DNA from 3 places in the Kribbella qitaiheensis genome. Region 3 is predicted to be linked to each of the others. Evidence: riboswitches for the same ligand, from Rfam matches in the RefSeq annotation. Region 3 holds a riboswitch; each other region holds the start of a gene.
What was found. A riboswitch is a leader RNA that binds a small molecule or an ion and turns the genes downstream of it on or off. The one in region 3 is predicted to bind ZMP and ZTP.

Region 1: another riboswitch for ZMP and ZTP. It lies ahead of F1D05_RS03145 (bifunctional 5,10-methylenetetrahydrofolate dehydrogenase/5,10-methenyltetrahydrofolate cyclohydrolase); the one in region 3 lies ahead of F1D05_RS06060 (phosphoribosylaminoimidazolecarboxamide formyltransferase).
Region 2: another riboswitch for ZMP and ZTP. It lies ahead of F1D05_RS05500 (glycine hydroxymethyltransferase); the one in region 3 lies ahead of F1D05_RS06060 (phosphoribosylaminoimidazolecarboxamide formyltransferase).

What each region holds. Positions count from the first base shown of each region.
Region 1 is NZ_CP043661.1:733,133-743,271, reverse strand. Features, by position in the region: gene F1D05_RS03190 (glycoside hydrolase) at 1-1,079, opposite strand, end outside; gene F1D05_RS03185 (GNAT family N-acetyltransferase) at 1,614-2,066, shown strand; gene F1D05_RS03180 (S1C family serine protease) at 2,089-3,045, opposite strand; tRNA gene F1D05_RS03175 (tRNA-Pro) at 3,156-3,228, opposite strand; gene der (ribosome biogenesis GTPase Der) at 3,383-4,765, opposite strand; gene F1D05_RS03165 (lysophospholipid acyltransferase family protein) at 4,758-5,486, opposite strand; gene cmk ((d)CMP kinase) at 5,483-6,172, opposite strand; gene F1D05_RS03155 (prephenate dehydrogenase) at 6,182-7,252, opposite strand; gene aroH (chorismate mutase) at 7,249-7,617, opposite strand; gene F1D05_RS03145 (bifunctional 5,10-methylenetetrahydrofolate dehydrogenase/5,10-methenyltetrahydrofolate cyclohydrolase) at 7,705-8,559, opposite strand; ZMP/ZTP riboswitch at 8,589-8,679, opposite strand; gene F1D05_RS03140 (hypothetical protein) at 8,685-9,110, opposite strand; gene F1D05_RS03135 (class I SAM-dependent methyltransferase) at 9,477-10,139, opposite strand, start outside.
Region 2 is NZ_CP043661.1:1,223,470-1,233,608, forward strand. Features, by position in the region: gene F1D05_RS05495 (acyl-CoA dehydrogenase family protein) at 1-1,414, shown strand, start outside; ZMP/ZTP riboswitch at 1,486-1,568, shown strand; gene F1D05_RS05500 (glycine hydroxymethyltransferase) at 1,556-3,046, shown strand; gene F1D05_RS05505 (ATP-grasp domain-containing protein) at 3,138-4,310, opposite strand; gene F1D05_RS05510 (aminotransferase class I/II-fold pyridoxal phosphate-dependent enzyme) at 4,307-5,434, opposite strand; gene F1D05_RS05515 (hypothetical protein) at 5,596-5,805, opposite strand; gene F1D05_RS05520 (GbsR/MarR family transcriptional regulator) at 5,930-6,442, shown strand; gene F1D05_RS05525 (putative glycolipid-binding domain-containing protein) at 6,445-7,062, shown strand; gene F1D05_RS05530 (MFS transporter) at 7,279-8,541, opposite strand; gene F1D05_RS05535 (ArsR/SmtB family transcription factor) at 8,538-9,104, opposite strand; partial or broken gene F1D05_RS05540 (nitrite/sulfite reductase) at 9,512-10,139, shown strand, end outside.
Region 3 is NZ_CP043661.1:1,344,854-1,354,992, reverse strand. Features, by position in the region: gene trmD (tRNA (guanosine(37)-N1)-methyltransferase TrmD) at 1-847, shown strand, start outside; gene rplS (50S ribosomal protein L19) at 1,002-1,364, shown strand; gene lepB (signal peptidase I) at 1,389-2,132, shown strand; gene lepB (signal peptidase I) at 2,129-2,728, shown strand; gene F1D05_RS42835 (hypothetical protein) at 2,745-2,897, shown strand; gene F1D05_RS06070 (ribonuclease HII) at 2,909-3,607, shown strand; gene F1D05_RS06065 (DUF2469 domain-containing protein) at 3,604-3,927, shown strand; gene F1D05_RS06060 (phosphoribosylaminoimidazolecarboxamide formyltransferase) at 3,983-5,170, opposite strand; ZMP/ZTP riboswitch at 5,200-5,286, opposite strand; gene F1D05_RS06055 (GAF and ANTAR domain-containing protein) at 5,581-6,324, opposite strand; gene dprA (DNA-processing protein DprA) at 6,605-7,744, opposite strand; gene F1D05_RS06045 (YifB family Mg chelatase-like AAA ATPase) at 8,102-9,667, opposite strand; gene F1D05_RS06040 (YraN family protein) at 9,667-10,023, opposite strand; gene F1D05_RS41830 (APC family permease) at 10,102-10,139, opposite strand, start outside.

The DNA of each region.
Region 1 (10,139 bases), 610 kb from region 3:
GTGTTCGGCTCGAACCAGGACCAGAAGCGGTTGCCGCTGACAATCGTGTCCGCATGCGCCTGATATCGCTCGGTGCCGCCGGTGACGGTCGCCCACCTCGCCACCGCGGCTCCGTCCGTCGAGGGATGACCGAACTTCGAGAGGTCGAAGTTCAGCCACTGCCCGGTGCCGTAGTTGGTCGCGACGACGACGAGCTTCCGCGCGGCCGCGTCGTACGCCGCGACGGTGTTGCCGTTGCCGCCGTCAATGATCCGCATGCCCGGCCGGATGTGTCGCAGGTACTGCGCCAGTACGAAGTACTTCGTGTTGACCGGTCCCGTCGTCCCGTTGCCGACATCCTGGATCAGTCCCCAGCCGCCGCCGCCAACCACCTGCCAGTAGACCCAGGCCTTCGGGTGCAACCAGCGGAAATCCAGGTTGAGGTTGCTCGCTGCCTTCATCCCGCTCGCGTCGTCCTCGCCGTACTCCGAGTTCCAGATCGGTCGCCCGGCTGCCTGTGCGGCGGCGTACAGGAGGTCTCGGCGGCCACCGCCTTGCTGGTAGCCGTGCACGTTGATCCGGGCGACGTTGCCGCGAGTGGTGCTGTCGAAGCTGTTCCAGGTCGAGAGCGCCGAGTCGTAGCCCCAGGAGTCCGACGCGGCGATCGGCATCCAGCCGAGATCGCGGGCGTTCAGCTCGGATCGCAGGTAGTTGATCACCGGCCGCTGGGTCGAGGACTCGAAGTGGCAGCCTTCCTGACTGCCGTCGGCCTTCCACCACGAACCGTCCGGCTCGTTGAAAGGCTCGACCGATGCGAAGTCGACGCCCCAGTGGTCGTGGGCGTAGCGGGCGACGGTGGCGAGGTAGACCGCGTGCTGCTGCTGATTCCAGGTCTGCAGGTTGTCGCCACCGCCGGCCGCGCCCGACGGGTTGTGGTTCTGGCACATCCACCACATCGGGGAGTTCGAGAACAGCTCGATCCGGTTCACGCCGCGGTCGCGGGCCTTCCACATCAGGTTGCGCTGCGCGCTGTCGACGTACCAGTTCCAGCTGGCCGACGACGGGTCGGAGCTGGACCAATCGAGCCAGTAGCCGTCCATCTGGCGCGTCGCCGATGTTGGGTGAGCGGACCATCGACTCACCGTTGATCGGCTTCGTCGAGCAGGCGCCGGCGTTGTAGCGGGCGATGTTCAGGCCGAGGCCGGGTAGGGCCTGCCCCTGGTACTGAACGGTGTTGCGGGTGAAGAAGATATCGGCCAGATCGTCACGGTTGCCGTGCGCCTTGCCCCACCAGCACAGCGAGGTGCCCCAGCCTTCCCAGGCACCCCAGTCCGTCCGTGGGTCGATCGTGGTGGTCACATCCGCGGCCGCCGGCTCGGCCAGTACGGCGCCGGCGAACGGGGCTGCGACGAGTGAGCCGAGGACAGTGCGACGACGCATGGCATTCCTCCAAAGGGGGCGGTCTTCAGAGTGGGGCAACTGCTAACAGTGACAGTAGCTGCGGGGTAAGTCTTTGACCACGTCGGTTTAGGGTGGAACTTGTGACAGGTTTCGCTGATTACCGGCCAGATGAGACGCGAGCGAGCACGGGAGTTGCGATCTCGGTGCGGGGAGCGCTCTCTGAAGATCTCGAGGTGTGCGCGCGGCTGATCGTGTCGCGGGCAGGCGGCAGCGTCGCGGAACGCAGAGAGCGGTTGCTGGCCGATCTCGAGAATCCCGACCGGTACGTCGCGGTCGCGTGCGCGGGCGATGACGTGGTCGGGTACGGCGGCGTGATCCGGCATCAGCTCATGTCCGGGATGCCGGCCGATACCGCGCCGAGCGGGTACTACCTGATCGGATTGATTATCGCGCCGAAGTGGCGCCGCTACGGGATCGGCGAACTGCTCACCATCGACAGGATGCGCTGGACCGCCGAACGCGCCGACGAGATCTACTACTTTGCCAACCTCGCGAACGGGGCAATCCTCGACCTCCACCAGAGGTTCAGGTTCGAAGAGGTCACCCGCGACTTCACCTTCCCTAACGCTCCCCTCAAGCCTGGCACCTGCGTACTCCTGCGCGCACCACTCCCCTACCCGAACTGACCGCGCGGAAGGACACGGGGCACTAGCGGTCTGTCAGTTCGGCGGGTGAGGCGACGACGTCGACCAGGGCGCCGTTGCGGATGGCGGTGATCTCTGTGCGGCGGCCGATGGCTTCGGCGAAGAGTTGGCGTTGGAGGGATTGGGCGTCGCGGAGCGGGGTGCCGTCGACCGCGAGGACCAGGTCGCCTGCGCAGAGGCCGGCGTCGGCGGCGGGGCTGCCAGAGATCACCTCGACGACTCGCAGGGCGGTTCGTTGACCGAAGCGCTCGACGAGTTGTGGGCGCAGGGGTGCGGGCGTGGTAACCAGGCCGAGGTAGGCGCGGCGGACCCGGCCGTCATGAAGGAGCGCGTAGATGATCCGGCGCGAGGTTGGGTTCATCGGAACCGCGAGGCCGAGCCCGATTCCCGCGACCGCCGTGTTGATGCCGATCACCCTGCCCTTGCCGTCGGCCAGCGCTCCCCCGGAGTTGCCCGGGTTCAGCGCCGCATCCGTCTGGATCACGTCCTCGATGATGCGCTGCGCCGTCCCGGACCGGACCGGCAGAGAACGCCCGAGAGCGCTCACCACGCCGGCCGTCACGCTGCCGGCCAGCCCCAGCGGGTTGCCCACGGCAACTACCAGGTTCCCGACCCTGAGGCCGTCCGCGTTGCCGTACTCCGGCGGGTCGGGTATTGCGCGATCGGCCCGCAGTACCGCGAGGTCGGACAACCGGTCCACGCCGATCACGGCCGCCTGCGCCGTCGTACCGTCCGCGAACTCGGCGGTCGCGCTGTCGCCGTCGCCGACCACGTGGGCGTTGGTGAGCAGATGCCCGTCGCCGGTCAGTACGACGGCGGATCCGGACGAGTCGCCCCGCCGGCCTTTGACCCGCAGGCTGGCCACCCGCGGGATGAGATGTTCGGCCACTCCCGAGACCACCCGGGAGTAACCATCCAGTACGTCGTCGTCAGCCCTGTCGTCTACGCCGTCATCTATCACGATGCGCCTCCTGATTACATCATTACAGCGCAATCAAGAGCGGACCAGGGACGACGGGGAGGAGCAACGAAAAGGGGCACCGATCGAAATCGGTGCCCCTTGCTCGGGTGTCGGGCTGGCGAGACTTGAACTCGCGATCTCCAGTCCCCCAGACTGGCGCCTTACCAACTAGGCCACAGCCCGAATGCTCACTCCAGCAGCAGCGAGCGGGTAAACCTTACCCCATTCAGCGAGTGCTTTTTACCAAGTTCGATCGGTGACCACCAGGCCGTGACTGCCGCATTGTTGCTGAGGGCAACGGGTCCGGTGATCTCAGCGTTCTCTACACAGGCCGAGATTACTTCTTGGGCTTCTTCACCCGGGGCCGGATCTGGACATGGACCGGGCTGCCGACGAAGCCGAAGTCTTCGCGGAGCCGGCGCTCGATGAAGCGCTGGTACGACGGCTCGAAGGCGCCCGAGGTGAAGATCGCGAAGGTCGGCGGCATCGTGGTGGCCTGGGTGCCGAACAGGATCTTCGGCTGCTTGCCGGACCGGACCGGGTGCGGGTGCGCCGCCACCAGCCGGCCGAGGAACGCGTTCAGCTGGCCGGTCGGGACGCGGGTCTGCCAGCCGTCCAGCGCCGCCTCGATGGCCGGCACCAGCTTCTCCATGTGCCGGCCGGTCATCGCGGAGATGTTCACCCGCGGAGCCCAGCGGAACTGGACCAGGTCGCGGTCGATCTCGCGCTCCAGGTAGTAGCGCCGGTCCTCGTCGACCAGGTCCCACTTGTTGTACGCGATCACCAGCGCCTTGCCGGTCTCCTCGACCGTGTTCATGATCCGCAGGTCCTGCTCGGTCATCGGCTCGGACGCGTCGATCACGACCACGACGACCTCGGCCCGCTCGATCGCGCCGTTGGTGCGCAGGCTGGCGTAGTACTCGTGGCCCTGGACGTTCTTCACCTTGCGCCGGATGCCGGCGGTGTCGATGAAGCGCCAGTCCTTGCCGCCCAGCACGATCAGCTCGTCGACCGGGTCGACCGTCGTACCGGAGATGTCGCTGACGACGACCCGGTCCTCCTTGGCGACCTTGTTCAGCAGCGAGGACTTGCCCACGTTCGGCTTGCCGACGATCGCGACCCGGCGCGGCCCGCCGAGCACGGCGTCCCGCTCGGCCGGAGCGTCCGGCAGCGCGGCCAGGACGGCGTCCAGCATGTCGCCGGTACCGCGGCCGTGCATCGCCGAGATCGGGAACGGCTCACCGATGCCGAGGCTCCACAGGTTCATCGCCTCGGCCTCGACGCGCTGGTCGTCCACCTTGTTCGCGGCCAGTACGACCGGCTTGCCGGACTTGCGCAGCACCCGGACGACGGCCTCGTCGGAGTCCGTGATCCCGACCGTCGCGTCCACCACGAACAGCACGGCGTCCGCGAGGTTGATCGCGACCTCGGCCTGGGCGGCGACGAGGGCCGCGAAGCCGACGGCGTCCGGGTCCCAGCCGCCGGTGTCGACCAGCGTGAAGCCGCGTCCGGCCCAGTTGGCGTCGTACGAGACCCGGTCCCGGGTGACGCCCGGAGTGTCCTCGACCACTGCCTCGCGGCGGCCGATGATCCGGTTCACCAGCGTCGACTTGCCGACGTTCGGCCGGCCGACGATCGCAACGACCGGGAGCGGCCCGGTGTCTTCGCGGTCGTGGGTCGGCTCCGCGGCGAACTCGTAGCGGGTGGGCAGGTCACTCATCAGGATCCTTCTGGTCTGGCATACCCGGAAGCGGGTTGCCGGTGGCTGCGACGGCCGCCTGCACATGGGCCCGCAACACGTCGCCGATCTGGTCGGCAATCACGCGTACGTCCGAGTGCCTCCTGGGAAATGGTACGCGCTCGACAGTGAAAGGTTCGCCATACACCACATCCAGCCTGGTACCCCGAGGCGGAAACAGGTCCACGTCACCGCCCGGCTGCCTGGTTCCGAGCAGGGCCACCGGCAGGATCGGCGTACCGGTCACGGCGGCCAGGTAGGCCACCCCGGTCCGAATCCGCCGGAAGTCCCCCGGTCCGCGGGCCCCCTCCGGGTAGATGGTCAGTGCCCGGCCCCCGCGCAGGACCTGGATTGCCCGGCGGACCGCCAGTACGTCGTACGCGGACCGGTCGATCGGGATCTGGCCGACCCTCACCAGCACTTTGCCCTGCAACCCGGTGAAGGCCTCGATCTTGCCGAGCTGGTGCACCATCCGGGGTGCGATCGCGCCTAGCAGGGGTCCGTCCAGGAGACCCAGGTGGTTCGGGGCCACCAGCACCGGGCCGGTGCGCGGGAACAGGTCCTCGCGGTGCACGGTCAGGTCGTAGCGTTGACGGAAGTAGTGACCGATCAGCCAGCGCAGCGGCAGGCCCAGCCGGTACGGCAGCGGATCCAGGTCATCGGTGCGCGGGAGCTCCCGGTGGCCGGTGAGTTCGGCTGTCATGACTCCCGGTCGCGAGGGGCGGCCTCGGCCTCCTTCGCCAGCCGGCAGATCACGTCGATGACCTCCTCCAGCGAAAGATGAGTGGAATCGACGGTGACGGCCCCGTCGGAGGCCACCAGGAACTGGGCGACGGTCGAGTCGTCGGCGTCGCGGCGGACGATCTGGTCCCGGAGCTGCTCGGCCGACACGGCACCCTCGGCCAGCTCCGCCTTGCGGCGGGCCATCCGGGCCTCCTGGTCGGCGATCAGCACGACCTTCAGCTCGGCCTCCGGGGCCACCACGGTGGCGATGTCCCGGCCCTCGACGACGATCCCGCCGGTCGGCTGGGCGGCGGCGATGATCGCCTGCTGCCGGCTGATCAGCTCGGCCCGGATGTCCAGATTGGTGGCAGCGACCTTGCTCACGGCCGCGCTGATCCGCGGGTCCCGGATCGCCTCGGTGACGTCAGTCCCGTCGGCGCCGATCGTCTGGTGCTGCGGATCGGTGGAGATCGCCAGCTCCAGATCGCGGGCCCGGGCGGCGGCCGTTTCGGTGTTCGCCGGGTCGATCCCGTGCTCGAGGACGGACCAGGTGACCGCGCGGTACATCGCGCCGGTGTCGAGGTACTGCAGGCCCAACCTGGTCGCGACACCGCGGGCCGTGCTCGATTTACCGGAACCGCTCGGGCCGTCGACAGCGATGATCATGGCCAGAGGTTACCGGTGCACGGCCCAGCCACGCTCGGTCAGTACCCGGACCAGCTGCTCGACCGAGTCCGGCTTGACGTCCAGCTCGACCTCACCGACCGGGCGGCCGGGGCTGTGGTCGATCCGCAGGTCCTCGACGTTCGCGCCGGAAGCGGCCGCGTCGTTGAACAGCCGGGCCAGCTGACCGGGCCGGTCGGGAATCGTGACGAGCACCGGAACGAGCTCGATGTGCGGTGCGCCGTGCTTGCCAGGCACCCGGACGGCGCCGGAGACGCCACGGTTCAGTACTGCGGTGACCTCCTCGGCCGACTCTTCCTTGCCCAGGGCAATGAGTAGCCGGTCCAGCTCGTCGCGAATCCCTTCCAGCAGGCCGCTCAGGGCCGGCGAGTTGGCCGAGACGATCTGGGTCCACAGGCCGGGGTCGCTGGCCGCGATCCGGGTGACGTCACGAACGCCCTGGCCGGACAGCTCCAGGTGCGCCGCCGGGGCGTCGACCAGGGTGCCGGCCGCGAGGGACGACATCAGCTGCGGCAGATGGGAGACGCGGGCCACCGCGAGGTCGTGGTCTCCGACGGACAGCTCGACAGTGCGCGCGCCGGCGGCCTCGGCGAGCCGCCGTACGAGCTCGACGGCCTCGGGAGAGCTGGTCTCGTGCGGCGTGATCGCCCAGGTCGCACCGTCGAAAAGGTCCGCACGGCCGGCCAGCGGGCCGTTGCGCTCGGAACCGGCCATCGGGTGGCTGCCGACGTACCGGGTGAGGTCCTCGGCCGAGCTGAGTGCGCGTGCCTCGGCCAGCGGCTTCGACTTCACGCTGGCGGCGTCGGTGACGATCGCATCGGTCTGCTTGAGCTGCTCCGCCACCACCGCGCCGACGTGATCGGGCGGCACGGCGACGACGACCAGCTGCGGCTCGATCTGGACCAGCCGCGAGCCGGCCCCGATCCGCTCGGCCATCAGCGCGTTGTCAGGATCGGCGTCGACGACCTCGACGACGACACCGAGTCGTGCGAGCGCGAGGCCGATCGACGTACCGATCAGTCCGGTGCCGACGATCCGGACCGGTCCGCGGAGCTCGGTCACTGGGCACCCGTCAGGTCCGGCCGGAGGCTGACCGCACCATGCAGGTAGACGTGCTGGATCTTCTCCCGCGACCGCGCCGACTCCGCGTGCACCATCATCCGGACCACTCGCGGCAGCGCGTGCGGCACGTCGATCTCCTGCATGCACATCAGCGGTACGTCGGTCAGGCCGATCTGCCGGCCGGCCACCGCGGGAAACTCCGAATGCAGGTCCGGCGTGACCGTGAACAGGATGCTGATCAGATCCTCGGACTCGAGATCGTTCGCCTGCAGCACCGCCCGGACCAGCTCCGCGGATCGCTCGAGCAGATGCTCGCGCTCATCCTTCTCGAGCTGGGTGGCTCCCCGGATCGCCCGTACCGCCACAGTGCCTGCCTCCTAGTTCGCCTTTACTCAGCCAGCCAACCCTAGCCAGTTCCCGGATCGGCTGCCTGTCCGTCTCGCATTCTGCCCCTAACGGAGCCGTTCCGCGGCGTCGACGGTCTGCTCCAGCAGCAACGAAATGGTCATCGGGCCGACACCGCCGGGTACCGGGGTGATCAGGCTCGCCACCTGGGCGGCCTCCTCGAAGTGGACGTCACCGACGTTGCCTTCGTTGTATCCGGCATCGATCACCACCGCGCCGGGCTTCAGCCAGTCACCCCGGACGAAGTTCGCCTTGCCGACCGCCGCGACCACGATGTCGGCGGTCCGGACGATGTCCGCGAGGTCGCGGGTTCTCGAGTGGGTGTAGGTGACGGTGGCGTTCGATGCCAGCAGCAACATTCCGACCGGCTTGCCGAGAATCGGGCTGCGGCCGATGACGACGGCGTGCGCGCCTTCCAGCGGTACGTCGTACGCCTCGAGCAGCCGGATGATCCCGCCGGGGGTGCAGGACCGGAAGCCCGGCTCGCCGAACGCCATCGCCGCGAACGCGTGCATGGTGACGCCGTCGACATCCTTGGCCGGGTTGATCGCCTCGAACGCGGCCCGCTCGTCGATCTGCGCCGGCACCGGGTGCTGCAGCAGGATCCCGTGCACCTCGGGATCGTTCGAGAGCTTCGTCAGCTCCGCGACGAGTTCCTCGGTCGTGGTCTCCGCAGGCAGTATTACGCTCCGCGACGCGATCCCGGCCTTCTTGCTGCGGTTCTGCTTCATCCGGACGTAGGTCGCGGAGGCCGGGTCATCCCCCACCAGCACGGCCGCCAGACACGGCTGGACACCGGTTTCGTCCTGCAGCTTCTTGGCCCGCTCAGCCGCCTTCGCCACCATCTCGGCGGCAAGGTTGGTGCCGATCATCAGGCGGGCAGTGGTTTCGGTCGAGGTCATGGCGCGCTCCTTCGGGCGTCGACGAACAGGTCGGTCACCCAGGCGCGCGGCTTCGGCCGGAAACTCCGGCGAACCGCTCCCCGGTGGTGATCCACCCGAACGCCAGTCGCGGTCCGCCTCGGAGTTTACCCGCCGGATCGGGTGGGATTCACCTCGGCTTTGCGCAGGATCACTTCGGCCACCTGCGGTGCGCCGGTTCCGGCCGACCACACCACCCGGACCGCCTCGATCTCCCGGCCATCAACCTGTACTGCGGTATAGGCACCCCGAAGAGCACCGAGCGACTCCCAGCCTGCAGGCGTCCTGATCTCCAGCCGACACTTAGCTGCCGCGTCGGTCCGCTGCAACACCGTGACTCGGTCTACCTTCGTCGGGACCGACGCAGTCACCGTCAGCGCGTCACCGGCAACCGGCCCGCCGGCGGCCGCGTACGCAGTACTGGTGTCTCCATCGACCGCAGCCGGCAGTGCCGAGCCGGCCGGAGTGCCGCTTGCCGTCAGCACCAGTTCCGAGCCGTCAGTCACCTGTACTGCGAACTCGCGAACCACCATCCAGTACGACGGGTTGGGCGCCAGCGCGCGATACCGGACGTACCGGGCCTGGGTGCCTGCCGCTGCGGTGACTCGTACTTCGGCCGTCGTGCCGCGGGTCAGCTCGGTCCAGCTCTCGCCATCGGCCGACCACGCGAGGGCGCCGGAGTGGAGGAAGCCGGTTGGGCTGCTGCGGTTCGGGTGTCAGGTTGACCTTCGGCACGGCGGCCTCGGCGGCGGGGATGAGGGCGAGGGAGTGGACGGCGATGGCGAGCACCGTGAGCAGCGTCAGACGGCGGCGTGGCATGGCGACTCCTCGGGGCGGAAGGATCCGCGTCGTCTATTCATTCACTGCGCGTAGGTGCTCTTCAAGTGCCTGCCGTGACGTCACTTCTTGATTGCCTTGACGACGAAGAGACGGGAGGCGTCGGTGAGTTCCTCGCCGTTCCAGCCGGCCCGGGCGTCGATCGAGCCGAAGCCGGCTGCTTCGAGGCCCGCGGTGATCTCCTCCGCAGTACGGAAGTAGAGGACGTTGGTCGAGACCGTGTCGCGGCCGTCCTCGAACACGTTGTGGGCGTCGAAGACCACGCGGCCGTTGTCGACCTCGGTGACCTCCATCCATTCGATCAGGTGGCCGACCGAGGTGTCGCGTTCGCCGTACGTCGCGTCGCGGCCCCACTGCTCCCACGCACGCGCAGCCGGGTTGCGGCTCTCGAAGCTGATCACTCCGCCAGGCCTCAGAGCTTCTGCGAGGGTCGCCAGGACGGCCGGGAACTCTTCGGTGCTGACGTACATCATCGTGTTGCCGCTGCTCAGCACGAGATCGGCGTCGCCGGTCTGGTCGACCGCGGTCGAACCACCGTCGATCCAGGTGACGCTCTCGGCACCGGGTTGTTTCCGCGCGTAGTCCAGCATCGTCTTGCTCGGGTCGACGCCGATGACCTCGCGACCGGGCGTTGCAAGAGACCGGGTCAGCAGGCCCGTGCCGCAACCGAAGTCGAGGATCTTCGTTGCCTTGAGCTCGTCGGCCAGGGCACGGTAGTAGGCGTG
Region 2 (10,139 bases), 120 kb from region 3:
CGACCGGTACGGCAACCGCATCGACGAGGTCGAGTTCCACCCGTCCTGGCATTGGCTGATGGAGAAGGCCGTCGGCTTCGGCCTCCAGGCCGCACCCTGGACGAGCGAACGCCCGTCGCCACACCTCACCCGGGCGGCCGGCTTCTACGTCTGGTCGCAGGTCGAGCCCGGCCACGGCTGCCCGATCTCGATGACCTACGCCGCCGTACCGGCGCTCCGCGCTTCGGAAGAGCTCGCCGCCGAATGGATCCCGAAGCTCGCCAGCACCTCGTACGACGTACGCCGGCTGAGGCCGGCGGAAAAGTCCGGCGTGCTCGCGGGGATGGGGATGACCGAGAAGCAGGGCGGTTCGGACGTGCGCGCGAACCTGACCACGGCCACGCCCTCGGGACAGGGCAACGAATACGTGCTCAACGGGCACAAGTGGTTCTGCTCGGCACCGCAGGTGGATGTGTTCCTCGTGCTCGCCCAGGCGCCCGACGGGCTGACCTGCTTCGTCGTACCGCGCGTCCTTGCCGACGGCAACCGGAACACGTTTGCCCTGCAGCGGCTGAAGGACAAACTCGGCAACCGGTCGAATGCGTCCAGCGAGGTGGAGTTCCGCAACACGATCGGCTACCGCCTCGGCGACGAAGGCGCCGGCGTACGGACGATCATCGAGATGGTCGCGGCCACCCGGCTCGACTGCGTGCTCGGTTCGGCCTCGCTGATGCGGAGGGCGCTGGTCGAGGCGACCTGGCATACGTCGTACCGGAGTGCCTTCGGCGGGCTGCTCCGGGACAAGCCGGCGATGCAGAACGTGCTCGCGGACCTTGCACTCGAGAGCGAGGCAGCAACCGCTCTCTCGATGCGTCTGGCGGCAGCCGTCGACGCCTCGATCGCCGGGGACGAGCAGGCCACGGCGTTCCGGCGGATCGCCTTGCCACTGGCCAAGTTCTGGGTCTGCAAACGAACCTCGTTCACGGTCGCGGAGGCGCTCGAATGCCTCGGCGGCAACGGGTACGTCGAGGAGTCCGGGCTGCCGTTGCTGTTCCGCGAATCACCGCTGAACTCGATCTGGGAAGGCTCCGGCACGGTCAACGCCCTCGACGTACTGCGCGCGCTCCGGCGCCCCGAATCCCTCGAGGCCTGGCTCACCGAGGTAGGCGCCGCCCGAGGAGCCGACCATCGCCTGGACGCCGCCGTGACCGACGTCCTGGAGCGGCTCTCCGATCTCGAGAACGCGGAAGCCGGCGCTCGCCGCCTCGCCGCGCGGATGGCCGTCTGCCTGCAGGCATCCCTGCTGGTCCGTCACTCCACCCCCGGGGTAGCGGACGCCTTCGTGGCCTCCCGCCTGGCCGGCGATTGGGGTGGCGTCTTCGGCACGCTCCCCCGCACCACCCCCTTCGCCCCCATCCTCGACCGCATCCTCTAACCGCTTGCGTCCGAATACGCGAGGGTCCTGCCCCACGGTTGTTCGGACGCAAGCGACCACACCAGCTAGGGTTACCGGGTCGCGACTGGCGCTGAGGTGGGACTGACCACCGGGGAGCGAAATGACGCCGGCACCGTGCGCCTGGGTGCCGCGACCGAGTGCAACCTCAGGAGAGAGACGAAGATGACTCAACCCTTCGACGCCGCTGCCGCGTCGGCCGCGTACACCAACGCACTTGCCGTGATCGGCGCGGTGGAACCCACCATCGCCGGCGCGATCCGGGCCGAACTGGCCGACCAGCGGTCCTCGCTGAAGCTGATCGCGAGTGAGAACTACGCCTCCCCGGCGACGCTGCTGACGATGGGCAACTGGCTGTCCGACAAGTACGCCGAGGGCACCGTCGGGCACCGCTTCTACGCCGGCTGCCAGAACGTCGACACCGTCGAGCAGACCGCCGCGGATCACGCGAAAGCGCTCTTCGACGCGCCGCACGCCTACGTCCAGCCGCACTCCGGCATCGACGCGAACCTGGTCGCCTTCTGGGCGATCCTGGCCAACCGGATCGAGTCCCCGGCGCTGGCCGAGGCGAGCGCCAAGCACGTCAACGACCTGTCCGACGAGGACTGGGCCAAGCTCCGCAAGGCGCTCGGCGACCAGAAGATGCTCGGCATGTCGCTCGACGCGGGCGGCCACCTGACCCACGGCTTCCGGCCGAACATCTCCGGCAAGATGTTCCACCAGAGCTCGTACGGAACGGACCCGGAGACCGGGCTGCTCGACTACGACAAGGTCGCCGCGCAGGCCCGCGAGTTCAAGCCGCTGATCCTGATCGCCGGCTACTCGGCGTACCCGCGCAAGGTCGACTTCGCCAAGATGCGCGAGATCGCCGACGAGGTCGGCGCGACCCTGATGGTCGACATGGCGCACTTCGCCGGACTCGTCGCGGGCAAGGTCTTCACCGGCGACTTCGACCCGGTGCCGCACGCGCACGTCACGACGACCACCACGCACAAGTCGCTGCGCGGCCCGCGGGGCGGCATGGTGCTCTGCCAGCCCGAGTACGCCGACGCGGTCGACCGCGGTTGCCCGATGGTGCTCGGCGGCCCGCTCAGCCAGACGATGGCCGCGAAGGCCGTCGCTCTTGCCGAGGCGCGGCAGCCGGAGTTCAAGACGTACGCGCAGGCCGTCGCGGACAACGCGGTCGGGCTTGCCGAGGGTCTGATGAAGCGTGGCGTCAAGCTCGTCACGGACGGCACGGAGAACCACCTGGTCCTGCTCGACGTCTCGTCGTACGGGATCACCGGTCGCCAGGCCGAGTCGGCCCTGCTCGACGCGGGCATCGTGACCAACCGGAACGCGGTTCCCCGCGATCCGAACGGCGCCTGGTACACCTCCGGCGTCCGGATCGGTACGCCGGCGCTCACCACCCGCGGCTTCGGCCTCGACGAGTTCGACAAGGTCGCGGAGCTGATGGTCGACGTGCTGTCCAGCGTCACCCCGACCACGACCTCGGCCGGCGCACCCTCGAAGGCGAAGTACGTGCTGGCCGACGGCGTCGCCGACAAGGTCCGCGCCGCCTCGGCAGAACTGCTCGACAAGCACCCGCTCTACCCTGGCCTCGTCCTCAACTGACCCAAGCCCCCGAAGCGCCCGCAACGCCCGCACCGGAACTCTCGGTGCGGGCGCTGCTCTGCTCAGGCGTCCTCGGGTGTCCGTCGAAACCTCAGACCGTGCCTGCCGGTGAATACCCTGGGAATGCCTTGCAGACCTGCTCTGCGATGCCGACCGCGTCGGTCGGATCGGCGCCGTACGTCAACACGTAGCCAAGCCGACGGTGGTACGTAGTCGGCTCCCAGCGCCAGCGGATCAGTCCCTCTACCGCCTCGATCGGCTCGGCCGGCCGCGCGGGCAGCCCGTTGGCGAACATCGCTTCGCTGCCGTGCACGAAGCGGATGGCTGCCGCCGCAGTTGCATCGCCGCCAACCGCAGCGGGCTTCGGGTCGAGTGCGTCAAGCAGCACCTGCCGAAGTACGTCGATGCCGGTGCTGAGCTGCAGCAGCTCCCAGATGCGGTCGCCGCCCAGCCGACGGTTGACCTCCACGATCTTCGGTCCGTCATCTGTCCGGATGAGTTCCACATGCGCTGGACCGTCCGTGTGTCCCAGCGCCGACAAGGCACGAACCGCCTCGTCCTTGAGCTCGTCCACGTCGGTTCGCGCCGGCATGACATGACCGATCTCGACGAAATGCGGTGGTCCCGAGGTGAACTTCTCGGTCACCATCAGCGCTTCGTGCAGACCGGACACCGATCTGGTCTCAACGCTGAACTCCGGGCCGGACAGACGCTCTTCAGCCAGCACAGCACCCAATCCAGCGCCGCGGACCCACCGCCACCCCTGCTCCATCTGATCGGTCCGGTCCACAGCGAAGACCCCCAGGCTGCCGTTGCCGAGGTCAGGTTTGAGCACGGCCGGGCCTGCCTCGACGAACGCGCGTACCTCGTCCGGCCGGGAGCACAGCAGGTGCCGAACCGGCCGGCAGCCGCCGGCAGCAAACAGGGTCCGCTGGACGCTCTTTCCCGGCCGTTGGTCCACCGGGCCCGGCACTGACCGGATCCCGAGTTGCGCCGAGATCGCGGCGACCGCCGGCAGCGCGAATTCGCCGTACCCGGCCACCACGTCGAGCGGATCGCGCCGATTCAACCCGGCGGCGATGTCGAGGATCTCCGCGGGCTGATCCCAGCGCGCAGTCACGAGGTCAGCGGCCCATCGCCCGTACGCCGTGAGGTCGGAGCCACCGGGCATCCCCTCGAGCTGGAGCAGGGTGACGCGGCCGGGCAGACCGACCAGCCGGGCCGCCAGCTCCGGCCAGGCTCCGACGAGCAGCAGATGCGTCATGACACCGCGGCTTTGTCGAGTGCATCCCGGACGTCGTCGACGAGGTCGGCCGTATCTTCACAGCCGCAAGAGATCCGCACCAAGCCCGCGGGGACCGCGAGATGCGGCCACGCCCCGATGTCGTTGGCGGTCGACTGCAGTCCGCCGTAGCTGGTGGCCGGAACGATCAGCCGACTCGCGCGGAGGAACCGATGCAGGTACGGGCGGCCGGGTAGCCGAAAGGCCAGCAGACCACCCCCGAGCATCATCTGCCGGGCCGCCAACGGATACTGCGGATCAGCGGGCGACCCTGGCCAACGCAAACCGGTCACCTCGGGCCGCGTCGCGAGGAGCTTCACCAGAGCTCCCGCATTCGCGTTCTGCCGTTGCACTCGCAACTCCAGTGTCCCGATCGACCGCAACGCCAGCCAGCAGGTGAAAGCCGACGGGATCCCGCCGTGCAGATAACGCCAGTCCTGCAGCGCCGTCAGCAACTCGGCATCACGGCTGCTGACGTGACCCAGCACGAGGTCGTGGTGGCCGCCGACGACCTTGGCATCGCTGCACATCGCCAAATCCGCGCCGAGGTCCAACGGACACTGACCCAGCGGCGAGGCGACCGAATTATCGACGGCGACCAAGGCTCCGGCAGCGTGCGCGATCCGCGCGATCTCGCGCAGGTCGTAGAGATCGAGGAGCGGATTGCTCGGTGACTCGACCACCACCAGGCGGGCTCCGACGACCGCCGCGGGCAACTCGGCCATGGCTTTGAGCACCTGGACCTCGATGCCCCGCCCGGCCAGCTGATCGGCGATCTGCCTGGTTTCGTAGTAGGTCCCGCCCTCGAACAGCACCAGGCGATCGGACGGCCGCAGCAACGCGAGCAGTACGGCCGAGACCGCCGCCATCCCGCTGTTGAAGACGACCGAGCGGCCACGGTCGAGCGCCCCGAGCACCTCCTCGAGGTGGTCGGCCGAGCGGTGCCCCCACCGGCCGTAACGCACCGGGGCGACGTCATCCAGATCCTGGTGGTACGCCGTGGCGAACTCAGGTGAGACGACCAGTGGACCGGCAGGCTCTGCCGGTGGGGCCCCGGCCCGCGCTGCGATCGTTCCCGGCCCGAGCCCGTCTTTCATCCGATTCATCCGCGGCTCCTGTCCGCGACCGGCCGGTCACCGGGCGCGCAAGTACGTTAACCGGTTAATGGATCGAAGCACAGAGTTCATGACCCCCTTTCCATCAGGCTCGAATTGATCCCACGGCACCTGGCCAAGCTCTGGCATACGGAGGCGCTCACGGCGGCCTGTCAGGTGTTCGAGGAGATCCCGATCGGAGCAACCTCGGAAGGCTTCGCCGCTCGCTTCGGCATCAGCGCTGCGGCCGGCACTGCGCCCGCGACGCCGATGCCGGCCGAGACCCACATCGTCGTACCGAAGCTGGTCATGAACGCCTCGCGGACCGAGGTGAGTAGCTCGGCCGAGCCGGTCTTGGCCGCGACCGCCAGACCAGGGCCCACGCCCTTCTCGACCGCCCGTGAGGGTGGCCGGCCCGGCCTCGGCTGCGGATGAAGTGGTCATGAAATCCAAAATCTCAGAACTCTGTGATACTTGCGATAGATCAGATTCCGGTAGTCTGTCGACATGTCCCAGGAACCGTCCCCAGAAGCGGTCAGCCAGTTCGTCGAGCGCTTCGCGAGCGTGATGGCGAACAGCGGCGTCCCGTCGATGTCGGCCCGCGTGATGGGCCGGATGCTGGTCAGCCCGACCGGCACGATGACGGCCTCCGAGCTCGCCGAGACGCTCCAGATCAGCCAGCCCGCGGTCTCGGGCGCCGTCCGGCAGCTGATCCAGGTTGCCTTCATCTCCCGCGAGCGGCTACCCGGTTCCCGCAAGGACCACTACCGCATCCGCGACGACGTCTTCGCCTCGATCCTCGAACGACGCAACAACGCCCTCGGCGAATGGGAATCCAGCACCCGGGGCCGGCGCCGACCTCTTCGGCCCCGAGACGCCGGTCGGGCTCCGCCTCCTGGAAGCCTCCGACTTCTTCGCCTTCATCAGCGAAGACCTCAACCAGCTGATCAAGAACTGGCGATCCCAGCACCCCGCAACCTGAAGCAGCCGTCGGCGAACCGACGGGGTGGCATGGTGTGACGATGATGCTGCTGTGGAGCGGTACCGACTCGTGGCGCGCGGAAGCGGTCCAATTGGAGCTGGGCGAGGACCGGTTGAGCGCGACCGGCACCCAGCTCGGCATCGATCCGCTCCCCTACCGGGTGGACTACGAACTCGAGACCGGCGCGCGATGGGTGACCCGCCGCCTGCACCTCACAGCCGCCGGCGAAGGCTGGATTCGTCGGCTCGAGCTCGGCTCGGACGGATCCGGCAACTGGCAGGCCACCTCATCCAGCGAGGGGGAGGTAGCCCTGCCACCACCAGGCGGAGACCTGACCGCGGTTAGCGGTGCACTCGACTGCGACCTGGCCTACTCCCCTCTCACCAACCTCATGCCCGTCCGCCGTCACCACCTACACCGCCAGCCGGGAACAGTCGACTTCCTGATGGCCTGGGTGTCCCTCCCGGACCTGGCCGTGCATCTCTCACCACAGCGCTATCAGCATCTGAACTCCAACGAGTCCGGGTCGCGGGTTCGCTACACCAGCACCGACAGCGGATACCAAGCAGACCTGCAACTAGACCTCGCCGGCTTGGTCATCAACTACCCCGACCTCGCCACCCGAGTAAGCCCAGCAGCCGAACCGTTCAGCGGGTAAGGGGGTAGACGGCGATCCGCATCCGCGAGCGCTCACGTCGTACAGGTTCAGAGTGTCGCCACCGGCTTCCTGCTCGCGGTATTCGCCTGCCCAGTAAGCCGATTGACGCACCCAGCCGCCGGCCCGGCCATCCCGGACCTTCTGCGCGGCAAGCGCCAATTCGGCCGCGCCGAGCGCGAGCACACGCTAGCGACTCGCCCTCCCACCGGCAAGAGATCAGCCTGCCGCGTTGAGTCGAGCGGCCGACCAGACCATCAACAGGGCGAAGACGGCCCCGATCGCCAGACACGCGATACCAATCGAGGTGAGGCTGATGAGGAAGCCGAAGGTGGTCATCGCGACCGGCATCAGGGCTTCGTCGGAGAGGCTGGTGATGCTGCTCGTGCGGCCGAGGTACGCCGGGTCGATCGTCTGCTGGAATGCCGCCGACAACTGCGCCGACGCGAGCCCGGCAGTGAACCCGATCGTCGCCATCGCCGCGAACACGCCACCCCGAGGTACGTACCCGATCGCTGCACACCCAGCCGCCTGAAGGATCAGCACCAGCAACCCGGTCCGGGCGAGGTTCCGCGGCTTCCACCGCATCGCCAACAACGCTCCGACGGCCGCTGCGACGCCCGAGCAGGCCTGGAACAGCCCAAGCGATCCAGCTCCCCACCCTGCACTGTGAGTCCGCTGCACCAATCCGACCGCTAGCACCGGCCCGACGCACAGATTCAGCCCGAAGAACGCGATCACCAACGTGCGCGCCGAGACGGACCGGCGCAGGTACCCGAACCCTTCGCGCAGATCCGTCAGCACCGATGCGCCCGACGCTGGGGGCTGCGGCAACCGCGGCTTCACCACGGCCACCAACCCCACGGCGATCACCGCGAACGACACCGCATCCACAACCATCACCGAGGCGAGCCCGCCATGCGCCACCACCAGACCGCCGAGCGGAGCACCCACGAACACGGCCAGCCGGTTCGCCAACTGGTTGCCCGCCGCGAGTTTCACCAGGTCATCGCGCTGGACCATCCGGCGCGGCAGCGTGCCGGCCGCCGGTCCGTAGATCGCATCCACCGCGCCGAACACCACCGCCACGACAAGCAGCAAGGGCAGCGAGACGCCCCACATCCCGATGAACGCGGCTGCCAGTGACAGCACCAGGATTCGCCCGAGGTTGGCCACGATCATGGTCCGGCGCGCGTCGATCCGGTCCGCCAGCGCACCGCCGTACAGGAGGGTGAGCGCCTTCGGCAGCGCGCCAATGCCCATCACCAGGCCGGCGCCCGCAGGGGTCGTCACCTGGGCGGCGCTCCAGGCCAGTCCGATGTACCAGGCGACGTCGCCGGTCTGTGAGACCGCGTTCGAGACGATCCACCCCTGCACCCGCCGATCCCGCGACAACGGCGGAAACACCACCTCGGCCGCCCCCTCTTCAGCCGACGCCGTCTCCGCCCCGCCACTCGCTCCGGCCTCCACCTTCCCGCTCATGGCCGGGCCGGTACACCGTGCGCGAAGACGAACCCGGACTGCGCACCCGGTCCGGAATCCGGCGTCTCGACGTACTCCTGGATCAGTTCGCTGATCCGCGAACCGAGCTCGGCAAGCCGCTCCGGCGTCAGTGTGACCCAACTCTCGGTCGCGAAAGCCGCCCGCACCCAGGCCTCGTCGTACCCGGTCCGCCGGTCGAACCATTGCCGAACTTTGGCCGTGTGATGCCCGAGATTCGCCTCCTCGGCGGTAGCCGCGACCAGCTCCCCCGCCGGGTCTCCGCCGGCGTCGGCGATCGACCACGAGTACGACGCCTTGGCGCTGCGCCACCACCGCTCGCGGCGGTTCTTGGCGAGCTCGGGCGCCTCCTCGATCACGCCCGCGGCGGCCAGAACTTTCAGGTGATGACTGATGTTGCCGACCAGCTCCCCGGTCGACTCCGCCAGCCGGGACGCGGTCGCCGGGCCGTCGACCCCGAGCAGGTCGATCAGCCGGCGGCGGAGCGGGTGGTGAATCGCGGCGATCACGGAGGCATCGGCCGAACGGCGGTTGGCAGGAGTCATGACGGCGAGACTACTTTCCACAAGAAGTCTTGCGCAAGAGCTCTTGCAGATCACGATTCGAGCGCGAATCAATCTCGACCACGCTGCTAGACTTATCCATTATTTGAGATTGCGTCTCACGATGCAGGAATGGGAGTTGATTTACGGGCGAACTGAGCCGAGTCTTATCAGCATGCTCGCTGCCCGCTCGACTCATCTCGTAGGTCGGATTCACATCGACCTCGGTCGTATGCGCAGCGCCATCTGTTGTCCTTCGATGCTCTGACAGCCACCCTGCGGGCCAGTTGATGGCCCCCGATCTCTGATCACCGCTGGGTGCGCACCGCGCAGACCCGAATCGAATCGACGACGCTTCGAGCTCGCTCAGCGCGGACGCACCTGTCTCTAGCAGACAAGGACCGTTCCGGATGACTGGCGTCACCTCTGCTCCCCGCACCGATCCCCCTCGTAAGGCAGCCCGCCCGCGCAAGGGCAAGGGCGAAGGCCAGTGGGCGCTCGGCTATCGCGAGCCGCTGAACAAGAACGAAGAGAACAAGAAGAACGACGATGGCCTGAACGTCCGGGCCCGGATCGAGAACGTCTATGCGCACCGCGGGTTCGACTCGATCGACCCGGCCGATCTGCGTGGCCGGTTCCGCTGGTGGGGTCTCTACACCCAGCGCAAGCCCGGCATCGACGGCGGCAAGACCGCGACGCTGGAGCCGGAGGAGCTGGACGACAAGTACTTCATGCTCCGGGTCCGGATCGAGGGCGGCCAGCTCAGCACCGAGCAGCTCCGGGTGATCGCCGAGGTGTCCAGCACCTATGCGCGGGACACGGCCGACATCACCGACCGGCAGAACATCCAGCTGCACTGGATCCGGGTCGAGGACGTGCCCGCGATCTGGCAGAAGCTGGAGGCGGTCGGGCTGTACACGACCGAGGCCCTGCGGCGACGTACCGCGGGTGATCATCTCGAGCCCGGTCGCGGGCATCGCGGCCGACGAGATCATCGACCCGACGCCGGCCATCGACGACATCGTCGAGAAGTACATC
Region 3 (10,139 bases):
CGACGCGCGAGTCGCCTCGCATGCGGCCGAGCGGATGCGGGTGGACGAGATCTCCATCGGCGACTATGTGCTCAACGGCGGCGAGGTCGCCGTACTGGTGATCGTCGAGGCCGTGGCGCGTCTGCTGCCTGGCGTGATCGGCAACCCGGAGTCCCTGGCCGAGGAGTCCCACTCGGGCGACGGCCTGCTGGAGTACCCGGTCTACACCAAGCCGCCGTCCTGGCGCGGCCACGACGTACCGGACATCCTGCTGTCGGGTAACCACGGTCTGATTGCCAAGTGGCGCCACGAAGAGTCCGTACGCCGTACTGCCGAGCGCCGGCCGGATCTCCTGGCCGCCTGGGGCGCCGCTGTCGCCGACGAGGACGACGCGGTCGATGCGGTGCGGATCTTGCCCGCCACTGCTGCTGACGCAGGGGAGATCCACACGCTGCAGTTGGCGGCGTACTTGTCGGAGGCAAAGGCCTACGACGACCTGAGCATCCCGCCGGTGCAAGAAGCTTTGGCGGGCAGCGTCGAGCGGGTCGGCGCCGGTGGCGTCTGGAAGGCCGTGGCCGGGACCAGGATCGTCGGAGCCGTCCATGTGGCTGTGGACGGCTCGGTGGCTCGGATCGGCCGGCTGATGGTCGCTCCCGACTGGCAGGGCCGAGGCGTGGGGACCAAGCTGTTGCGGGTGGCCGAACAGACCGCGCCCGCCGAGGTCACGCAGTACGAGCTGTTCACGGGGGCCGAGAGTGAGGGCAACCTCCGGCTGTACCGGAAGGCCGGTTACCGTGAGGTACGACGGGAGTCACACACGGCGAAGGTCGAACTGGTGCTGCTGGCCAAGCGGCGGCGCCGGCGCTGATTTCGGTTCGGGTGTGCTGGTGTGGCAAACTTGGTCGCTGTTGTGAGTTCGGTGCTCCTGCCACAGGGGGTGACCACCGGACGACGACAATCTTCGACTTCTCCCACCGAGCATTCGTGGGTGACCTGTGGCACGCGCGAGAGAGAGACACCTGATGAGCAACGTCCTGAATGAGCTCGACAACGAGAGCAAGCGCGACGACATCCCGGCCTTCCGCGCTGGTGACACCGTGAACGTGCACGTGAAGGTCATCGAAGGCAGCCGGTCCCGCGTCCAGGTGTTCAAGGGTGTCGTGATCCGCCGCCACGGTGGTGGCCTGCAGGAGACCTTCACGGTCCGCAAGGTCAGCTTCGGCGTCGGCGTCGAGCGCACCTTCCCGATGCACACCCCGATCGTCGAGAAGGTCGAGCTCGTCAGCCGCGGCGACGTGCGTCGCGCCAAGCTGTACTACCTGCGTGAGCTGCGCGGCAAGGCAGCCAAGATCAAGGAGAAGCGGGACAACCTCCCGGCCTCCTGATCGTCTAGTAACGACGGTCAAAGTATGGCGCCGAGCACTGCGACTCGCGCTCGCCCGGTCGCCAGGAGAGCACGTCGCAGCAAGGGACGTCACCGTAGGCTCAAGCAGCGGAATCCGCTGCTGAGCCTGCTCGTCGAGATGACCACCGTGACGGTGCTCGCGTTGGTCATCACGGTCGTCTTGCGGCTCTTCGTGGCCGAGGCCTTCTACGTGCCCTCGGAGTCGATGTACGACACGCTCACGACGAACGACCGGATCCTGGCCGAGAAGGTCAGCTATCTGCATCGCGACGTCGACCGGGGCGACATCATCGTCTTCAAGGATCCCGGTCACTGGCTGAACGAGGAGCAGAAGGCTCCCGGCACGGTCCGGCAGATCGGCGAGTTCGTCGGCATCCTGCCGCGCAGCGGTGAGGGTCATCTGGTCAAACGGGTGATCGGCGTCGCCGGCGACCGGGTGATCTGCTGTGACCGCTCCGGCCGGATCATGGTGAACAAGATCCCGCTGGACGAGCAGGAGTACCTGCTGAAGGACGCCAAACCCTCTCTGCAGCCCTTCGATGTGGTTGTCCCACCCGGTCATCTTTGGGTGATGGGCGACAATCGAGCCGAGTCCGCCGACTCCCGTGCCCACATGGGCGGCCCCGGCGGAGGATTCGTTCCTGTCGAGAACGTGGTTGGCCGGGCCTGTTGCGTAATCTGGCCGTCTGACCGGATGACGATGCTGCGTCCTCCGGAAACCTTCAAGAAGCCGGGGCTGAAGAAGTGACTGAGACACCGACTGCGACGAAACAGAAATCACCCCACCGCTCGGGGCTCGCGGCCGCGGGTCGCGAGTTCGTGCTGATCGTGGTCGGTGCTCTGATCGTCTCGTCGATCCTGCGCGCTTTCGTCGGCCAGATGTTCATCATCCCGAGCGAGTCGATGCAGAACACGCTGCTGGTCGGTGACCGGGTCGTGGTCGAGAAGCTCACCGATGTCCAGCGCGGCGACGTGGTCGTCTTCGAGGATCCGGGCGGCTGGCTGGGCCAGGAGGAGAGCGGCCAGAAGCGCGGCTCGGTCGGGCGGTTTTTCGAGGTCGTCGGTCTGCTGCCGGACTCCAGCCACGGGCACCTGATCAAGCGCCTGATCGGCATGCCGGGCGACAAGGTGGCCTGCTGCGACTCCAAGGGCCGGCTGATGGTGAACGGCAAGCCGCTCGACGAGACCAGCTATCTGTTCCCCGGTGACGCGCCGTCGGCGATGGAGTTCCAGGTCACCGTGCCGGCCGGTCGCGTCTTCGTGATGGGTGACCACCGGTCCGAGTCCGGCGACTCCCGGGTGCACCTGAGCGACACCGGCCCCCGACGGTGGCGCGCCTGGTGACGCCGCCTTCGTCCCGTTGGACAAGGTCACCGGACGCGCGATCCTGATTGTCTGGCCGGCCAACCGGTTCGACAAACTCGGGATCCCGGACACCTTCAAAGCTCTTCCCGCGGCGGCCGCGCCGCCGCCGGACAAACCTTCGATCTCCCTCACCCCACCCCCTAAGTGAGTGGTTCGCCGATGAGTGCACTGCCCAGGGGCAGCACCATCCGGCGGGACGCCGGGCTGTACGGCTACGAGCGTGCCCTGCGCCGGGTCGGCCTGGACCCGATCGCCGGCGTCGACGAGGCGGGCCGTGGTCCGTGCGCCGGCCCGCTGGTGGCGGCCGCGGTGATCCTGCCGGACGGAAAGCGCGGCCAGATCCCCGAACTGGCCGACTCCAAGCTGCTCACCGCGAAGGCCCGGGACCGCTGCTACGAGCAGATCCGCGACCGGGCGCTGGCCTGGTCCGTCGTCTCGATCGAAGCGGCCGAGTGCGATCGGCTCGGCATGCACGTCGCGAACGTCGAGGCGCTCCGCCGGGCCCTGTTCCGGCTCGACGAGCGCCCGTCGTACGTGCTGACCGACGGGTTCGGCGTCGACGGCCTCGGCGTGCCGGGGCTGGCGATCTGGAAGGGTGACCGGGTGGCAGCGTGCATCGCGGCCGCCTCGGTGATCGCCAAGGTGACCCGGGACCGGATCATGGAGCACTGGCACGAGGTGTATCCGCAGTACGACTTCGCGGTTCACAAGGGGTACTGCACGCCTGAACACCAGGCGGCGCTGGACGAATACGGCCCGTGTCCGCAACATCGACGGCGGTTCGAGAATGTCCGCCGCAGTCTGCGGCCCGATATGGGACAGAATGTGACCAGTCCCACCGGAGTGGAGAGCCGATGAGCGCTGACGACCTTGAGAAGTACGAGACCGATATGGAGCTACAGCTCTATCGGGAGTACAAAGACGTCGTCGGGATCTTCAAGTACGTCGTGGAGACCGAGCGGCGCTTCTACCTGTGCAACGCGGTAGACCTGAAAGTCCGTACCGAAGGCGGTGACGTCTACTTCGAGGTGACGATGGCCGATGCCTGGGTCTGGGACGTCTACCGCTCGGCCCGGTTCGTGAAGAACGCGAAGGTGGTCACCTTCCGCGACGTCAACATCGAAGAACTCGCGAAATCCGACCTGGAAGTCCCCAAGGACTCCGACTTCGGCCGCTGACCACTCGCACCCCGGGCGCACTCGTGCCCGGGTTGCGTTGTGCGTTGTTGCTGCGTCAGTGATGAAACAGCCTGACGCCGGTGCGGGCGAGGCTGATCCCGTACTCACGACAGGCAGCCGCCACCTCGTCCGACCTGACCGACCCACCCGACTCAGCGATGAAGCGCACTCCGTGCCGGTGAGCGTGATCGACATTGTCGCGAAACGGCAGCGCTCCATCGGACACGAAGGCGACCCGCTCAAGACCCCGTAGCCACTCCGTGCGCCAATCGAGCCCTTGCGCCTCCTCGCGCTGCCCGAAAGCCTCCGCTGGTCCGGCTGGTCCGGCTGGTCTGGCCAGATCGTGCTTCAGCCGTTGGAGTTCCTCCGCCGTCAGGTCGCCTTCGCACCAGCGAACCTGCCAGTTGATCCGATCCTGGCGCCGCACTTCCTCCCCAAACGCCAGCTCGCGGACCGCCGGATGCCGCCTGAGCCACCAGATGTCGGCCTTCGCCCCGGCGAGCCGAGTGCAATCCACCCGCGACTGCTGCCCGGCCCCGATCCCGATAGTCATCCCGCCTCGCACGTAACAGACCGAGTTGGACTGCGTATACCGCAACACCGCCATGCCCAGCCTGAGATCCTCCACAGCCTCATCCGGCAGAACATCGCCCGTGACCTGCTCCAGTGCGGCCTCCGAACTCCGGGGCCGCTCCTGACTCAGCCGTACGCCGAACACCTCCCGAGCCTCTTCCCGCGGCGGCACGAATGCCTGGTCGATCTCCATGACCAGGAATCGCCCCTTCTTCTTCGCGCTGAGCCGTTCAACCGTTCCCGGCTCGTACCCGGGCGCGATGATGCCGTCACAGACCAGACCGGCCAGCACGTCGGCCAACTCCAGGTCGACCGGGTGGGACACAGCCGCGAAGTCGCCGTACGACGACTTCGGGTCGGCATCACGTGCGCGCAGGTACGCACTGGTGAGTTCACCGACGCGGCTGCCGTCCACGCCGTACAGGCTGGCCATGACCTCGTCGACAGGCCCCGCGACGGCGGCACCGGCGGGGGAGACGTGCTTGAAGGACGTCGCCGCCGGCTTCCCAAGGGCCTGACTCGCCTCGCGCACCAACTGCCAGGCGTTCAGTGCATCAAGCAGGTTGGTAAAGGATGGCTCTCCGTTCACCACCCGCACCGGCCACTTGCCGGCGGTCACCGGTACGGCGGTCGCCGCCTGTCCGGGGTTGATCCCATACCGCAGGTCCACGTCTCGGCCTCCTCAGTCGAATCTCGCTGAAGAAGCGCCCAGGCGGTCGACGCTCACACTCGGATGGCGAGCCACTCCCCGGTGGTGTCCCACCCTCGCCAGTCGCGACTCGCCCCGACCCTACCCGGCGGCCGGGACGCCGAAAGCCCGGTGCTGGATCGTCATGGTTGTTGAGACGAGCCGGCCGCCGCTTTCTCATCGCAGGGAGCCGGCGCCGCGTGGTGGACCGGCTCGACCACGGGCCCGAACAGCCTGCTCTGGTTGAGATTCCAGGAGTCGGGCACTGGGTGAGCACGGAGTCCGGCGGCTCGAGCGGCCAGATGTTCGAGGTCCAGTCGTTGGAAAACAGCGGCGTGGGCCGACCCCTCGTCCGGACAGCCGGACGAGCCGCAGGTGCCCCTTGCCGGTCGTCAGCGACTGGCGGGGGGTGACTTGTGGTCCGGTCCGACAGGATCGGGCGAAGACAGCTTGCGGGTGTCGACCAGCCTCAGAGCAACGTCGCGAAGCTTGGTGTTGGTGTCCTGGGAGTAGCGGCGCAGGATCGCGAAGGCGCGGTCACCGTCCACCTCGTACCGCTCCATCAGAATCCCCATCGCCTGCCCGACCAGCTTCCGCGCGTCGACGGCCAGGTTCATGGTCTCCTCGTGGCGGGCGGTGGCGACCGCGATCGCGGCATGCCGGGCAAGGATGTGCGCGACCGCGTCGTCGTCATCGTCGAAGGCGTCCGGTTCGCGGCTGTACAGGCTGAGCACGCCGCCGATGCGGTCGTTGACCTGGAGCGCGATGTGCAGGACCGTGCGGAGGCCGAGTTCGGTGATCTTGGTGCCCCATTCGGGCCAGCGAGTCTCGGTCCCGGCGTCCCTGATGAGCATGGTGTGGCCACCGCGGAGCGTGTCGATCAGCGGGCCTTCCCCGGTGTCGATCTGGAGCTGATAGACGGTCTCCACGACAGGCCCGGTGACGGCCGCGATCTCTATCCGTCCGCCGCGCTGGGCCAGGGCCAGGCCGGCCTGGGTGCAGTTGACGGCTTGCAGGGCGAACTGCAGGACGGCCTCGACCGTCTCCTCGACACCGTCGCTCTGATGCAGCTCGATGGCCAGTTCCGCGAATACGTCGGCAGTGTTCTCGCCGTACCCGTCATCGATGCCGCTCATCGGCGCTTCTCCTGCTCATCGGCCCCCGCCAGATTGTCCGCCCTCCAGGTGGTCGGTGCCTCCAATTATGCGGTCCACACGCCATCTTTCGGGCAGTTCACGCACAAGTTCTGGTGTCGCCGAACGGCTCGGGTTCACCCGTTCGGATCTCGGACCGCCTACCGGCGAGCGTGACACCGAGGACGACGCCGAGCGCGGATCTTCAGCTTGCCTCAGGTGCCGCCGAGCGCGGATCTCCGACTTGCTCAGGTGCCGCCGAGCGCGCGGATCTCCGACTTGCTCAGGTGCCGCCGAGGGCGCGGCGGTGGGTGGGGGACAGGCGCCAACCGGCGGGCAGCTGTTCGACGAGGTCGGCGTCGGCGAGGGTTTCGAGGCACTCCTTGACTGTCTCGGCGTCGAGACCGGCGGTGACGGCGATGCGGAGGGTGGGTACGGGTCTGAGGACGGGCACGGCGTCGAGAGTGCGTCGGACCTCGAGGTCGAAACCGTCAGTTGGTTCGTCGGGGGCGTGGGGGTACGAGGTCAGCGCGGTCCCGAGTGGAGAGATCGCTTCGAGGATGTCCGCGATGCTGGTGACCAGCAGCGCGTTGCGTTCCCGGACCAGGAGGTGCGCCCCCTCGGACATTCGCGAGGTGATCGGTCCGGGCACTGCCAGCACGGCTCGCCCACACTGCTCGGCCCAGCCGGCGCTGTTCAGGGCGCCACTTCGCACTGCGGCCTCGACCACCAAGGTCCCGAGCGTGCCGGCCGCGATCAGCCGATTCCGGGCAAGGAACCGCAACTTGGTCGGCGAGCAGCCGGGTGGCAACTCGCTCACGATCAGCCCTTCAGCGGCGATACGGTCGAACAGCGCGGTGTTGCGCTTCGGGTAGGAAACGTCCACACCGCAGGCGAGGACGGCGATGGTCAGACCCGCGGCGGCAAGTGCGCCGCGGTGAGCGGCGGCATCGATCCCGTACGCACCGCCCGAAACCACGGTCACCTCGTTGTCAGCCAGCCCGGCAGCAAGCTCCGCGGCAGCGTGCTCGCCGTACGACGAACACGCGCGGGATCCGACGACGGCAACGGACTTCGCCAGTGCTTGCCGGAGGTTGGCCTCGCCGCGGACCCAGATCCCGAAAGGCACTCCGCCCCGACGTGCCTGCTGTCCGGCATGAGCGAGCACCTCGATCTGCTCCGGCCACTCGTCATCACCCGGAATGACAAACCGCCCGCCCACTGCTTGCGCTCGCTCCAGATCCCGCTCCGGATTCGTGCTGGCAAGCCGAGCCGCCCACCGCTCCACCCGCGGCGTACCGGTCTGGAGCAACTCCCAGACCTCAAGCGCAGACAGTCCATCGAACGCCTCCAGCGCCGCCGGATCCCCCGGCTCCACCACCCGCGACAACCCAGCCCGCGCCACCCGCTCCAAGTCACCCACGTGCCCGCCAACTGAGACAGCCGACGACGGGGGCGGAGGCGGAGGTGCAGGCGTGGGTGCAGGCCGGGGAGGCGGAGGCGTGGGTGCAGGCTGGGGAGCCGGGGGCGGATTCGGGCTCGGCGTGGGGGTGGAGGCCCGGGACGAAAAGGTCGGCCGAGGGACAGGTTGGGGTTGTCACGTTGGGTTCCCCTGATGGGTCGGTGGTCGGCTAGTAGGGCGATGAGAAGGAGTGCGGGGATTCGGCGCTGGTGGGCAGAGCGGGGCTTGAGGTATCGGGTGGGCGGCTACGAGGGTGAGGAGCGAGCGCCGGTTAGTTGGGGCGGCGCCACGCGGGTGAGGGGTGGGGTGGTCTTGGGGTCACCTGATTGGTCTGTGGTCGGCTAAAGGGGTCAGGGGTTCGCCGCTGCGGAGTTGGTAGGCCTGGTGGGTTAGGTCGGGGGTTGGCTGGTTGGCGCCTTCGAGGTCGGCGAGGGTCCAGGCGAGGCGGACGACGCGGTCGAAGCCGCGGGCGGTGAGGCGGCCTTCGGTGTAGAGGCTCTCGAGCATCTTCTGGCTGTCGGGGTCGAGCTGGAACTGCCGTCTGAGCAGCGGTCCGGGGACCTGGCTGTTCAGCAACCAGCCGGTATCGCGGTAGCGGAAGGTCTGCCGGTCACGGGCGGCTTTCACCCGCTCGGCGACGACGGCGGTGGACTCTGGCTTCTCGCCGTTCTGTCCTCCACGCGTTGCGGGCAGGATCTGACGCTGGATGTCGAGCCGGTCCTTGATCGGTCCGCTGATCCGTTGCCGGTAGCGGGTGAGGACCTGCGGAGTGCAACTGCAGATCCCGTACGGCGTACCGGACTGGCCGCAGGGACAGGGATTGGCCGCGAGCACGAGCATGAACCTGGCCGGGAACTTCGCAACGGCGGCCGCCCGGTGCACCTCGATGAACCCGGACTCCAGCGGCTGGCGCAGGGTGTCGAGGGTCAGCGGATGCATCTCCGGCGCCTCGTCGATGAAGAGGATGCCCCGGTGGGCACAGCTGATGGCTCCGGGACGAGGCATCCCCGAGCCGCCGCCGACCAGGCTGGCCAGAGAAGCGGTGTGGTGTGGTGCGATGAAGGGCGGCCTGACCACGAGCTCGGCGTCGCCGGTGAGGAGGCCGGCGAGCGAATGCACCGCCGACACCTCCAGCGAGTCGTCGGTGCTGAGGTCCGGCATCAGGCCGGCCAGGCGTTCAGCGAGCATCGTCTTGCCCGAGCCGGGCGGACCGTGGAGGTAGAGGTGATGACCGCCGGCGGCGGCAGCTTCGATCGCACGCCGGCCCTCGTGCTGACCGAGCACATCGTCGAGATCCACTTCGGGAACGCGGGTCAGCGATTCGGAGAGCAGCCTTGGCTCGGCCCGGGGCGGCTCCTCGTCGGGAACCTCGGCTCCACGGAGAATGGCGAGCACCTGGCGCAGTGAACGGACGCCGTAGACCGAGATCCCGGGCACCAGCCGCGCCTCACCCGCGTTCAACTCCGGAACGACGATCCGCTCGAAGCCGGAACGGGCCGCCGCCAGCGTCATCGCGAGCGCTCCGCGCACCTCGCGGACCCGGCCGTCGAGACCGAGCTCGCCGATAATCGCAACCTGTCGCAGCCGCTCGCCTTCGACGACACCGGCGGCGGCCAGCAGGGCGCAGGCGATCGCGACGTCGTAGTGCGAGCCGGTCTTGGGCAGGGTGGCGGGGGACAGGCCGATGGTCACCTTGCGGTCCGGGAACCGCTCGCCGGAATTGACGACCGCGGCGCGCACCCGATCTCTTGCCTCTGACAACGAGGTGTCCGGCAAGCCGATCAGAGTCGTTTTCGGCAGTCCCTGCGCGATGTCGGCCTCGATCTCGACGAGGTGCCCTTCCAGGCCGACCAGGGCGACGGACCACGCCTGAGCAAGGGGCATCAGGCCACGCCCTTGACGTGCTCGACGGTCGGCCGGCTGCCGTGCGGGATGAGGACGGCGACGACATCTATCCGCACCTGCGGTGGCCGCATGCTGTGCTGATGCAGCCAGCGGCCGGCCAGACCGCGCAGCGTCGCGAGTTTGCGGTAGGTGATGGACTCCAGCGGAGAGCCGTAGTTCAGGCCCCGCCGGGTCTTCACCTCGCAGACGACCAGGGTGTCGCCGTCCCGGGCGACGATGTCGATCTCGCCCAGCTCGCAGCGCCAGTTCCGCTCCAGAATGGCGAAACCGGCGGCTACCAGATACTTCGCGGCGAGCTCCTCGCCGTACCGCCCGACTGCTTCCGTGACTCGCATCGGTGACCACCTCCGGCTAAGAACATGCCGGGATCGCCGCCGATTTCAGCTCCGAGTTCGAGCCTGTGGACAACTGGCTCAGTTGCGCATGTGCTTGCCGCGGTTGGACTTGGGCG